One region of the Pseudoalteromonas sp. NZS71_1 genome, then DNA from elsewhere that is predicted to be linked to it. Evidence: predicted binding sites of a transcription regulator. Region 1 holds the regulator's gene; each other region holds the start of a gene.

Region 1 (4,192 bases):
TGCGTGTTTAGACTTTTTAGCTGAGTCTGACTATAAGCAAGCACTCATAAGCCTTGCTCGTATTGCGGTTGACCGCGACCACTAGTTTTAACTAGTTACACAGTGTGAAATTAATTCTGAGCAATAAAAAAGCCTGCAAATGCAGGCTTTTTTGTTATTCTACTTTGGCTATTACGCCATGAAATCAACACCTTCTTTGATGTCTTTTTTCAGTGTTTCAAGCATGTCATTTTTTGCTTTTGTTTCAAATGCGCTTAGTTCGCCGTAAGAAAGAATTTCTTCTACGCCGTTTTTACCTAAACGTACTGGATGTGCAAAGTACTCTGCATCGCCATTTTCAACAGCAACGTAAGCGTAATCTACAACTTCTTCACCCTGTAGGCCTTTAACTAAAGACATACAAAAACGAGCTGCAGCAGCACCCATAGATAGCGTAGCTGAACCACCGCCTGCTTTAGCATTTACAACTTCAGTACCCGCATTTTGGATACGTGGAGTAAGTGCAGCAACTTCTTCATCAGTGAAAGAAACACCTTCAACTTGAGAAAGTAGAGGAAGAATAGTTGTGCCTGAGTGACCACCAATTACTGGTACTTTCACAGTTGCTACGTCTACGCCTTTAAGTTCAGCAACAAATGCTTCTGAACGAATAACGTCAAGCGTAGTAATACCGAATACGCGTTTAGCGTCGTAAGTACCTGCTTTTTTGAATACTTCAGCAACGATTGGAACTGTGCCATTTACTGGGTTAGTAATAATACCTACTAACGCTTTAGGACAGCTAGCAACAATGCCTTCTGCTAAAGTTTTGATGATACCAGCATTTACATTAAATAAATCAGCACGATCCATACCTGGTTTACGTGGCATACCCGCTGGGATAAGAACGATGTCAGAGCCTTCAAGCGCTTTGTTTAATTCGTCTGCGCCAAAGCCTGCTACTTTAACATCTGTTGGGATGTGAGAAAGGTCAACCGCAACACCTGGTACTACTGGTGCAACATCATAAAGTGATAATTCAGAGCCAGCTGGTAAGCCTGTTTTTAATAATAAAGACAACGCTTGGCCGATACCGCCTGCAGCACCTAATACAGCAACTTTCATTGGAATTCTCCGTAATTTGAGGTAGGAAACATTTGTGGCTCTTAAGATAATGAAATTAGCGACTAAAAACAAATTTATCCTGTCTATTTCAAGTATATTTTCGACCATAGTCGTAAACTTTTGTGATTTAACGCATCAAACTGGCAAGTTAACTAAACAACTGCTGCATAATTATTCATTTTTGTGTAGAATTTGCGGCATAAATAACAAAAACGAATAAAGACTATGCAACCACAAGATAAACAAGAAGCACTGGTAAAAGCATTTAAATCACTATTAAAAGAAGAAAATTTTGGCTCTCAAGGCGAAATAGTTGATGCATTAAAAGATCAAGGCTTTGACAATATAAGCCAAAGTAAAGTATCGCGCATGTTAAGTAAATTTGGTGCTGTACGCACACGTAACGCCAAACAAGAAATGGTTTACTGCTTACCTGCTGAAATGGGTGTACCTACGGCTAAAAGCCCATTACGCCAATTAGTAATCGACATTATGCACAACGAAATGATGATCATTATTCGTACCAGTCCAGGCGCCGCTCAGCTTATTGCTCGTTTATTAGATTCATTAGGTAAAGCAGATGGCGTACTAGGAACAATTGCAGGCGACGATACTATTTTTATCGCTCCTGCTAAAATATCTGAAATAGATGTAACACTTGAACGTGTTCGCATTTTATTTGATACGGTTTAATAGCAAACTAAATTTGTTTTAAAAACCCGACTGAAGGCGCGAAAAAAGCAGAACCCATATCGGCTTGAGTAAAATCAAGCCAGTGGTCGTAACAATCCCCTTCCCCTAAACGACTATTAAGTACTTTTTCAAATGCGGTGCCCGTACAAGAGCATGTAATTGATAACATTCCCTGCTCATACACATCGCCATAAGGCATGCTCTGATTTAATAATAGCGGTTGTCCGTCTTCGTCTTTTAGCTCACTTCGCGAAGCATGGCTGGTTTCGATCGCAGGGGTAATTAGCGTGTTATCAAGGCGCGTACGTCCCATTATTTGTTCTTGCTCGCTCAATGATAAGTGCTGCCACATAGTTAAGTCATGCTTATAGCGTTGTACATGAATATAACTCCCCTGATCTTCAAAATTGCCAGGGCTACTAATTAAAGCCGTAGCGCGCTTTTTTCTTCCATGTGCGGTGTCGCCACCATAAATAAAACCATTAAAATCACGACCATCTAAAAAGCGAAAATTACGAATTTGCTCCACCAGCTCAACATCGGGAGCAAATAGTTTTAAAATTTGCAGCGCAAATAAATGGTTAACGTCTTCACGGTCAGAGCGAATTTGCACAAATAAATCGCACGGTTGTACGCTCATTTGATGATCGCTATGGTTTATATTAGGAAAGCTCTGTAATTCGCTTGGGATGTATTCAGGGAGGATATGCGGCCAATATTGCGCACCAATAGCAACCATGCAAGAGAGCATTGATTCTGAAAATTGATCGCTAAATTCTTCTTCAATAGCGCTTACTTGTTTTAACTTTGCGCGAAGTGATTCATCTTGACCATCAAACACATTAAAAAATAAGTGCAAACCGTGTAAGTTTGCTTCAGCACAAATCCCTGATTGCGCTTGCGCCATTGTTATTCCTTAGTTTTACAGATAAAAACACAGCGAATAACAAATTAATTAAGATTCGAAAAAATTCACCGTGTGAGGTTTTATTTTTATTATAACCTGTTCATTATTTTCAAATGACTGGCCATATTGTGCAGCAACTTCAATTTCTTGTTTATCAATAACAAGTGAATAAACATACGCCGAACCAATAAAGCGACGACTTATGATTGTAGCTCGCTTGCTGAGTTTGTCACTTTGGTTATCTGCCACTAATTCTATTTGATGAGGGCGCACATATATAAGCCCTACGCTTACGTTTTGCTTACTCTCAATATAAGATTCGACTAAACCAAATGGTGTTTTGTATTCAGTTGCTGTTAATACTTCTGCGCTCAAGTATATGCCTTGACCCAGAAACTCTGCAACCTCCTTTGAACATGGAGCTGCAAAAAGCTGCTCGGGCGTGCCTTGTTGCTCAATTTTACCGCGATGCATAATGGCAAGTGTATCTGAAAACGCAAACGCCTCTTCTTTTGAATGTGTAACAAACACAGCAGACACTTGAGTTGCCTTAATAATTCGACGTATATCGGCAATTAATTCAAAGCGTACTTGTGTGTCGATATTTGAAAAGGGCTCATCAAGTAGCAATAAACTAGGCTTATAAGCTAATGCACGAGCAATAGCTACACGCTGCTGTTGACCACCCGATAACTGATGCGGGAACCTGTCAGCACAGCCAATTAAATGTACCAGCTTAAGCATTTCATCAACGCGTTGCTGCTTTTGAGCTTTACTCATTTTACTAAGCCCGAATGCGATATTATTTGCTACCGTTAAATGCGGAAACAATGCATAATCTTGAAACATCATGCCGATGTTACGGTGCTCAGGCGAGACAAACGATTGCTCATCACTCACTAATTTACCGTCTATAAAAATAGACCCTTGCTTAGCTTCAATTAAACCTGCAATCGCTTTTAACGTGGTCGTTTTGCCGCACCCACTAGCTCCGAGTAGGCAAACAATTTCATCTTTACCCACTGTTAAATCTAAATTGTGGATAACCTTTGTGCCGTTATAGTGATAGCTCACGCCTTGTAAAATTAAACTACTCATTTAACTACGCTGCTCCATAGAACGATTAATAAAATACAAAGGAATAAACCCAACAATAACAATAAATAATGCCGATATAGAAGCAAGCTCTAATTGCTCGTCGCTCACATACTGAAATACATGAGTAGCTAAGCTTTCAAAATTAAACGGCCTGAGCAATAGCGCAGCCGGCAGTTCTTTCATGCACTCAATAAATACCAATAACGCAGCAGTAAGCAATCCTCTTCGCAGTAAAGGTAGGTGCACTAAACGCAGTGTTTGTCCTTGGCTTTTACCCATTGATTGGCTTGCCATATCAAGTGATGGGCTAATACGTAAAAAACTCGACTCAATTGCTCCGTGTGCAATGGCGTAAAACCTAACAATATAAGCAATAATAATAGTAAGAAT
Region 2 (4,192 bases), on a different contig from region 1:
ACCACCTATAATGGCAATAGCCGATGCATCCTGTAGAGTAAACTCAAAGCCTGGTACATAATTTAATAATATTGCGCCAAACAATGTAGCAAAAATACCAAACTGTGCCGCCGCACCTAATAGCAACATACGTGGATTTGCAATAAGTGCGCTAAAATCGGTCAGCGCCCCTACTCCCATAAATATTAATAACGGAAAAATCCCCGTATCAATACCCACGTAATAAACGTAGTACAAAAGCCCACCTGGGTCTGACAATCCCGCCACAGGTATATTTGTTAAAATTGCACCAAAACCAATTGGTAATAATAATAGAGGTTCAAAGCCTTTAGCTATCGCTAAAAACAGTAATAAACACCCTACCGCAATCATTATTAACGATGGGATTGTAAAGTTAGCAATGCCGGTCGCATTCCAGAGGTTTAAAATACCGTCCATCCTCTATTTGCTCCTAAGCTAATGCAATCATAGCGTCGCCGGTAGTTACGGCATCGCCTTCACCAACCAACACTTCGGCAATAGTTCCGGTATGCATTGCGCGTATTTCGGTTTCCATTTTCATGGCTTCCATAATAATCACTACATCACCTTCGTTAACAACTTGCCCAGCTTTTACCTTAATCTTAAAAATATTACCGGCTAAAGGGGCATTAAGTGTTTCACCCGATGCAACTGAAGCAGACTGAGGAATGTGCTCAGAGTCTTTTAATGTTACTTCTTTTAGCTCACCACCTTGCGCCACTACTACGTCGTAAACTTTACCATCTACTTTTACGCTGTATTGCTCAGCTTTAACGCTGTTATTATTTGATCCCGATTTTGGTGCTGCCTTATTGCTCTTATCTTCAACGGTAGGAATAGGCTCAAATGCATCAGGGTTATTACGATTTTTAATAAATTTCAAACCAACTTGTGGAAATAATGCATAAGTTAGTACGTCATCAATTTGCTCATCAGCAAGTGTTAAACCTTGCTCTTGCGCTTCTTTTAATAATTCAGCTTCAAGCGTTGCAAGCTCTGGTGCAATGTTATCTGCAGGGCGACAAGTAATAACCTCTGCTCCATCAAGCACACGCTCTTGTAGCTCTTTATTCATTGGTGCTGGTGTTAAGCCATATTCACCTTTTAATACGCCAGCAGTTTCTTTAGTGATTGTTTTATAACGCTCACCGGTTAGCACGTTAAGTACTGCTTGAGTACCTACAATTTGCGACGTGGGTGTTACTAAAGGTAAAAAACCAAGATCTTCACGTACGCGTGGGATCTCAAGCAAAACTTCATTAAGCTTATCTGCCGCGCCTTGCTCTTTAAGTTGGTTTTCCATGTTTGTAAGCATGCCACCTGGTACTTGAGCTAGTAAAATACGACCATCAACCCCTTTTAAGCTACCTTCAAATGCCGCATATTTTTTACGTACATCTCTAAAGTAAGCAGCAATTTCTTCTAGGTGGTTTAAATCAAGGTCGGTATCGCGCTCAGTTCCTTCAACTATCGATACAATAGTTTCAGTTGCTGTGTGTCCGTAAGTCATACTCATTGATGAAATAGCGGTATCAAGCATATCAATGCCTGCATCAATCGCTTTTTGATAAGTCGCAGTACTTAAACCTGTTGTAGCGTGGCACTGCATAGCAATAGGAACCGATACGGTTTCTTTAAGTGCTTTAATTAGTTTTTCAGCATCGTACGGCTTTAATAAACCCGCCATGTCTTTAATACAAATTGAGTGACAGCCTAAATCTTCTAATTGCTTAGCAAGAGTCAGCCACATATCAAGCGTATGAACAGGACTTACTGTGTACGAAATAGTACCTTGAGCATGTGCGCCTACTTTTATAGCCGCTTTAATCGCTGTTTCTAGGTTACGTACATCGTTCATTGCATCGAAAATACGAAATACGTCAACGCCATTTTTATGTGCGCGTTCTACAAACTTTTCAACTACATCATCAGCGTAATGGCGGTAGCCTAATAGGTTTTGACCGCGTAATAGCATTTGCTGTTTAGTATTAGGCATCGCTTTTTTAAGCGCACGAATACGCTCCCAAGGATCTTCGCCTAAATAACGAATGCACGAATCAAATGTAGCACCGCCCCACGATTCAATAGACCAATAACCTGCATCATCTAGCTTGCTAGCAATAGGTAGCATATCGTCTAGGCGCATACGTGTTGCGAGCAATGATTGGTGCGCATCGCGTAATACCAATTCTGTTAATTTTAATTTAGCCATGTGTGTGCCCCTTATTTATTATTTGATTTGTACTGAGCAATGGCAGCACTAATAGCAGCGATGTGCTCATTAGGCACACCTTGAGATTTAAAAGACGGTGATTTAGCTGGTGATGCCTCTGGTTCGCTATAGCGCGTCACCAAATTAGACATAAGCGTTACTGCACCAATTAATATCGACAGAAATACAAACACCCCAACCATACCAGTTAGCATTAAGCTACCAGCCGTTGTGAGTAGAGCACCTATATCCATTTTTCTCCCCCTTGAAACCCATATCGAAAATAAAAAATCGATTTAATTAAATATTTATTCACTGGATAATAACAAAACTAGTCGCTTTGTCTACATCTTGTAAATTGGTAAAACCAATTAAACTATAAACAACATAACACTCAACAAATTTACATGCCATAACCCAGCAATCATGCGCCCTACAATACATACAGAAAATAACGACTATAGCTAATAGTTATATGGAAGTTGTTAATTAACTATTCAACTTAATAAAAATAACCGCCAAATTTTATAATAAGTACAAAAACACACATCAATTGTTAATTGGTCTTACCAAAAACATTATTTTTAGTGAATATTTACCGGTAACTTGTAACAGTGTGAATAACTTACATAACAAAGCGTAAAAATTACTAACTAACTAATAACTAAAAACACAGTTAAAAACCATAACTACCTGATATAAAACAAAAATAAACTTTGGCATATAACTGGCATTAGTTATTGTGAGCAAATTTGATAACCAAGGAGAAAACAATGTTACGCTGGACAATTACATTTTTAGTTATTGCTTTAATCGCTGCAGTGTTAGGTTTTGGTGGCATCGCAGGTGCCGCAGCTGGTATAGCAAAAATTATATTTTTTATATTTTTAGTACTTTTAGTGATCTCATTAGTTTCAGGTGCACTACGTGGTAAATCACCCAGGTAGATAAAGCATTCAACTAACAAACACTAAAATTTAATTAATACTTACAAGGAATTACATTATGAATTCAACAACTGTAAAAGCAGCACTAATCGGTCTATTCGCAAGTTTCTTCATCATGGGTTGTGAAGACAATCACGCAGAAGACGCAGGCGAACGTATTGACGAAGCAGTAACTGACGTGCAAAACAAAGTAGAAGATGCATGTGAAAATGTTAAAGAAGGCGTAAACGCTGAAGAAACTAACTGTTAATTCTTCTTGTATCGCTAAAAAACGGCCTTAGGGCCGTTTTTTTGTGTCTGTAATAAAATCACTGACTATAAAGCTGCTCATTTAGCGGTTAGCTTGTTAAAATAAAAAAAACGATATTTAAAGCAAGGCAATATGGCATTTACAACAACCTACACACTAGATAAACCTTACTTTTACGAGTGCTTTGATGAGTCACTCCCGTACAGTAAGCGCGCCAAACCTAAGTACTTTTTACTTGTACTCCTCGTTGCGCTTGGTTTATTTGGCATTTATGTTTTAAACGATCATTACTTAGGATCGTTTATGATCATGCTAGGTGTACTAGAGTGCGTCGCTTTTTACTATCGCAGACCTTGGTGGGTAACCAGACAAATGCTCAGCAGAGCGTCAGGCTCTGAGGTAACACTTACCTTTGATGAAGAAGGCATTAAATCGGCTAATCATTACAAAAGCTTTCAGCTAACTTGGCAAGACATAAGCGAAGTAATAGATACTCAGCAAGGTATTATTATTAAAAATAAAAGCGGAATGCAGTACATTTCAAAACAAATACTAACCCCAGAAACACTCGTTTTTATAAACAAAAAAGCCACTCAGTGAGTGGCTTTTTGACTAGTTGAGTTAATTACTCAACTACGTATACGTGTTGATTAAGCATTGCCCGGATTAGGGTTCGACTTTTCAGCTTGTATGCGCATGTAAATCTCTTCACGATGCACTGATACGTCTTTTGGTGCATTAACACCGATTCGAACTTGATTT
Region 3 (4,192 bases), on a different contig from region 1:
GTTAATGTGTAATGTTACTCTTAATAAAACTCGGTTTACACAAAGAATAGAATAAGGAAATAACATGAAAAAGTTAGTAATAGTTGCAGCGATTGTAGCTGCGGGCGTTGGTGGCGTGAGCTATGCAAATTATGTAGCTACACAAGAAGTGCGTGCAGAAGTAGATAAGCAACTTGCTTTAGTAAGCGAGCAAACTGGCGCTACATTTAAATACGCTGGTTTATCGGCAAGTGTTATTTCAAAAAGCGTAGAAATAACAAACATGGAAGTAATAAGCCCAGAGGGCGACAATGTTGCTAATATTCAAAGCATTGAAATAACTGGTTACGAGCCAGATAAAATATCACCGCATACATCATTTGATGTAAAAAGCTTTCAGTTTGATAAAGATTTTGTTTCAAAATTACCTGCTGATACAAACGAAATGCTCGCGTCGGCAAGTTACGACTTACATTCATCACTTGATTACGATGAAGAGTCTGGCAATAGTGATGTAGTAGTTAAGCTTGATGCAAAAGACATTGTTAGTTTTAATATGGATATGGGCTTGGCTAATTCAAAAGCATTAATGGATGCTTCATTGGCGATTAGTAAAGCGCAGCAAGAAGCGGGTAACCAGCCACTTACTTATGAGCAAGAGTTACAGCAGCAAACACTTGTTATGCAAGCAATGAGTAAGATAGAGCCGCGCAATGTTAGCTTTGCCTTAAATAACCAAGGTAAGTTAAAAGACTTACTATCAAGTGAGCTTGAAAAGCAAGGCATGACGCTAGAGCAAATGGAAATGATGTTAGAGCAGCAGTTACAACAAGCTCCTGTAACTGAAAATATTGCAGAGGCTTTAACTAGCTTTGCTAAAGGTTTAAATTCATTCAGTGTGTCTGCAAAGCTACCTGAAGGTAAAACTATGATGGAAATTAACCAACAAGTTATGATGCTAGTAGGGCAACCTGAAGAGCTAGTTAAGTTTATTAACTTAGAAGTTAAAGGTGATTAAGCCTTAGTTTTGTATTAATAAAGGCGCCAATTGGCGCCTTTATTATTTTGTGTTGTTATAAGCAGTTAGTAACTCTGATTGCTAAAGCAGTTTGCTTTTATGATATTGGTGATTATTTGTTGTGATGGTTTTATTTTTTCCATCGCTAAAAACTCATCAGGCTGATGCGCTTGGTTAATTGAGCCTGGGCCCATTACGATTGTTTCACAACCGAGTTGCTGGATAAACGGCGCTTCAGTGCAATAATTTACCGCGACCGCTTTTTGCCCCGCTATTTTTTCAGCCATTTTAACTAAAGCACTGTCGGTGCTACCACTAAATGCCGGGATTGGTTCATGTAAATCAATAACGCTCACCGCATTTGGGTATTGCTGATTTATCTCTTTTGTTGCATCAAGCACTAATGCTTGTAGTTCTTGTACACTTAAACCTGGTAATGGGCGCATGTCTATATGCATTTCACAGCAACCACAAATTCTATTCGCATTATCGCCACCATGAATATTACCTAAGTTTAATGTTGGATAAGGAATTTCAAAGTGATTTATTGAATACTTATGCTTTAATTGCTCTTTTAAGATCATCAATTTTGTAATCACTCTATGCATTACTTCAATGGCGTTAAGGCCACGTTCGGGATCTGAGCTATGCCCAGAGCGACCAACCACTCTTATTGCTGTACTCATATGGCCCTTGTGCATAAATACTGGCGTCATATCAGTAGGTTCGCCAATTATACAACGCGCAGGTTTTAAATTAGGGTGCTTACATATTTGCTGTGCACCTGCCATAGTTGTTTCTTCATCGGCAGTGGCGAGTATTAAAATAGGTTGAGTTTGCTGCTTTTCATCAAGTTCACTAATTGCTTGTAATACAAAAGCAAAAAAACCTTTCATATCAATGCTTCCTAGCCCGTACAATTTATTGTCGAGTTCAGTAAGTTTAAACGGATTGTGGTTCCAGCGGCTGTCATCAAAAGGCACTGTATCAGTGTGGCCCGCAAGCATTAACCCGCCATCACCTTTTCCACGCTTTGCTAATAAATTAAAGCGGCCTTTACCTCCTTCTAATTCAATAATTTCACACGTAAAACCGAGTGTTTCGCACCACCTCGCAAGGAGTTCAATTACGTTTTTATTGCTCATACACAAGCTGTCTTCAATTGCACTAATAGAAGGGGCTGCAATCAATTGTTGATACATAGAAATAAACGAAGGCAAAGGCATAAAAAAATCCAAAATTATTATTCAATTTAATTGCATAACAATATAAAAGTATTTATGATGAATATCAATTCACTTTTTAAGCATAAATATATTAAAGTAAAGCTATGGAAATAATGCGACGATAATCTACAAATTCATTAAATTAAGTCTTAATTTAGCGTCTTAGCTAGTTTAAGCGAACAACATATATATTTAGCAGTAAATTTTAAAATAACGAGTAATCAATGAATGTAGTTATTATTGGCGCAAGCGGTTATAGCGGCGCAGAGTTAGCAAGCTTAGTTGCTAATCATCCAAACCTTACCTTAACAGGCTGTTATGTATCTGAGGGTAGCTTAGATAAAAATAAATTACTAAGTGATTTATACCCAGAGCACCTTGGCTTACTAGATTGTCCTTTACTTCCTCTTAGTGCATCAGCTTTTGATGACATTCAAAGTGATGCTGATTATGTATGCTTATGTACCGATCACAAAGTAAGTGTTGATTTAGCGCCTCAATTTTTAGCTATGGGTAAAAAAGTATTTGATTTATCTGGTGGCTATCGCCTAGCAAATAATGATGATTACGTTACTTATTATGGTTTTGAGCATCAACACCCAGAGCTTTTAAATGAAGCGGCTTACGGTTTAGCTGAGTGGAACAGTGATGCTATCGCTAACGCAAAGCTAATTGCTGTTGCAGGCTGTTACCCAACAGCGGCGCTCAATGCACTTAAACCGCTTAAACAAGCAGGCTTATTGAGCAGCGAAAGTATTATTATTAATGCCGTTTCGGGTGTTACGGGTGCCGGGCGTAAAGCGAGTGTAGGAACACATTTTTGTGAGGTATCGCTTGCACCTTATGGTTTGTTTAACCATCGCCACGGTCCTGAAATTGAACAACACCTTGGCCACAAAGTATTATTTACACCGCATCTAGGTAGCTTTGCGCGCGGTATTTTAGAAACTATTTATGTACAACTTAAGCCAGGCGTTACCAAGGAAAACGTTGCATCTGCTTATCAAGTGCTTGCTAACGAACCATTAATTCGTTTGTTAGGCGATAAAATACCGTCAATTAAAGGTGTTGCTAAGCAACCATTTGTTGATATTGGTTGGCAGCAACAAGGCACGCAGTTAATTGTAATGTCTGCCATTGATAACTTATTAAAAGGCGCTGCTGGACAAGCTTTGCAGTGTATTAATATTTCTATGAATTTAGATCACACTACGGGCTTAAAAGGAGCGTTTTAAATGAGTAAAAAAACGTGGGTTATTAAACTCGGTGGTGCAGTACTTAATACAGAAAATGCAGCAAAAGCGTTATTTGACGTGCTAAGCGAGCAAAAAAATGATGAGTTTGTCATTGTTCATGGCGGTGGTTCTTTAGTAGATACATGGCTAAAGCAAGCGGGTTTTGCTAGTGCTAAACACCAAGGTTTACGTATTAGTCCAGCAGAGCAAATGCCTTATATAGTGGGTGCGCTTGCAGGTTGCGCTAATAAACAATTAATGACTCAAGCTATAAGCGCAGGGCATAAGCCTGTCGGCTTAAGTCTTTTTGAGGCGGGTGTGACTGCAACCCAAAAATTAAAAGCGCTTTGCTTAGTGGGTAAATGCACAAGTAACGACGATTCTATCATCAATGATTTACTTAGAATTTCTCGTTTACCTATTGTTAGCTCTATCGGCTTTGATGAACAAGGCTTGTGGTACAACGTAAATGCAGATGAAGCTGCAGCGGCTATTGCCAGTAATTTAAATGCAGAACTAATTTTTATGACGGATGTAGAAGCGGTACTTGACGCAAATAAACAACCGTTACATCAACTTGACACAAAACACATTGATACTTTAATTACAGATGGAGTAATTGTGGGCGGGATGGAGGTCAAAGTTAAGACCAGCCTTCACGCTGCCCAACATTTACGACGCGGTGTGTATATTTCCAGCTGGCAAAAGCCAGAAAATTTAACTGCTCTGCTGCA

What was found. Region 1 encodes ArgR, which controls arginine synthesis, uptake and breakdown. Its sites were predicted from a motif close to ANTGAATANNTATTCANT; they were not measured.
Region 2: I6F43_RS13505 (OadG family protein) is a predicted target of ArgR. The motif match lies at 2,533-2,550, and genes of this name have one in related genera.
Region 3: argC (N-acetyl-gamma-glutamyl-phosphate reductase) is a predicted target of ArgR. The motif match lies at 2,280-2,297, and genes of this name have one in related genera.

Annotation. Positions count from the first base shown of each region.
Region 1 is NZ_JADYXM010000005.1:171,480-175,671, reverse strand. Features, by position in the region: gene ispB (octaprenyl diphosphate synthase) at 1-85, shown strand, start outside; gene mdh (malate dehydrogenase) at 172-1,104, opposite strand; gene argR (transcriptional regulator ArgR) at 1,330-1,797, shown strand; gene I6F43_RS10170 (Dyp-type peroxidase) at 1,805-2,704, opposite strand; gene I6F43_RS10165 (ABC transporter ATP-binding protein) at 2,753-3,802, opposite strand; gene I6F43_RS10160 (ABC transporter permease) at 3,803-4,192, opposite strand, start outside.
Region 2 is NZ_JADYXM010000009.1:21,498-25,689, reverse strand. Features, by position in the region: gene I6F43_RS13515 (sodium ion-translocating decarboxylase subunit beta) at 1-438, opposite strand, end outside; gene oadA (sodium-extruding oxaloacetate decarboxylase subunit alpha) at 452-2,233, opposite strand; gene I6F43_RS13505 (OadG family protein) at 2,245-2,487, opposite strand; gene I6F43_RS13500 (DUF1328 domain-containing protein) at 3,007-3,180, shown strand; gene I6F43_RS13495 (hypothetical protein) at 3,239-3,430, shown strand; gene I6F43_RS13490 (YcxB family protein) at 3,563-4,030, shown strand; gene csrA (carbon storage regulator CsrA) at 4,081-4,192, opposite strand, start outside.
Region 3 is NZ_JADYXM010000002.1:259,315-263,506, reverse strand. Features, by position in the region: gene I6F43_RS04060 (hypothetical protein) at 65-997, shown strand; gene argE (acetylornithine deacetylase) at 1,063-2,223, opposite strand; gene argC (N-acetyl-gamma-glutamyl-phosphate reductase) at 2,448-3,458, shown strand; gene argB (acetylglutamate kinase) at 3,459-4,192, shown strand, end outside.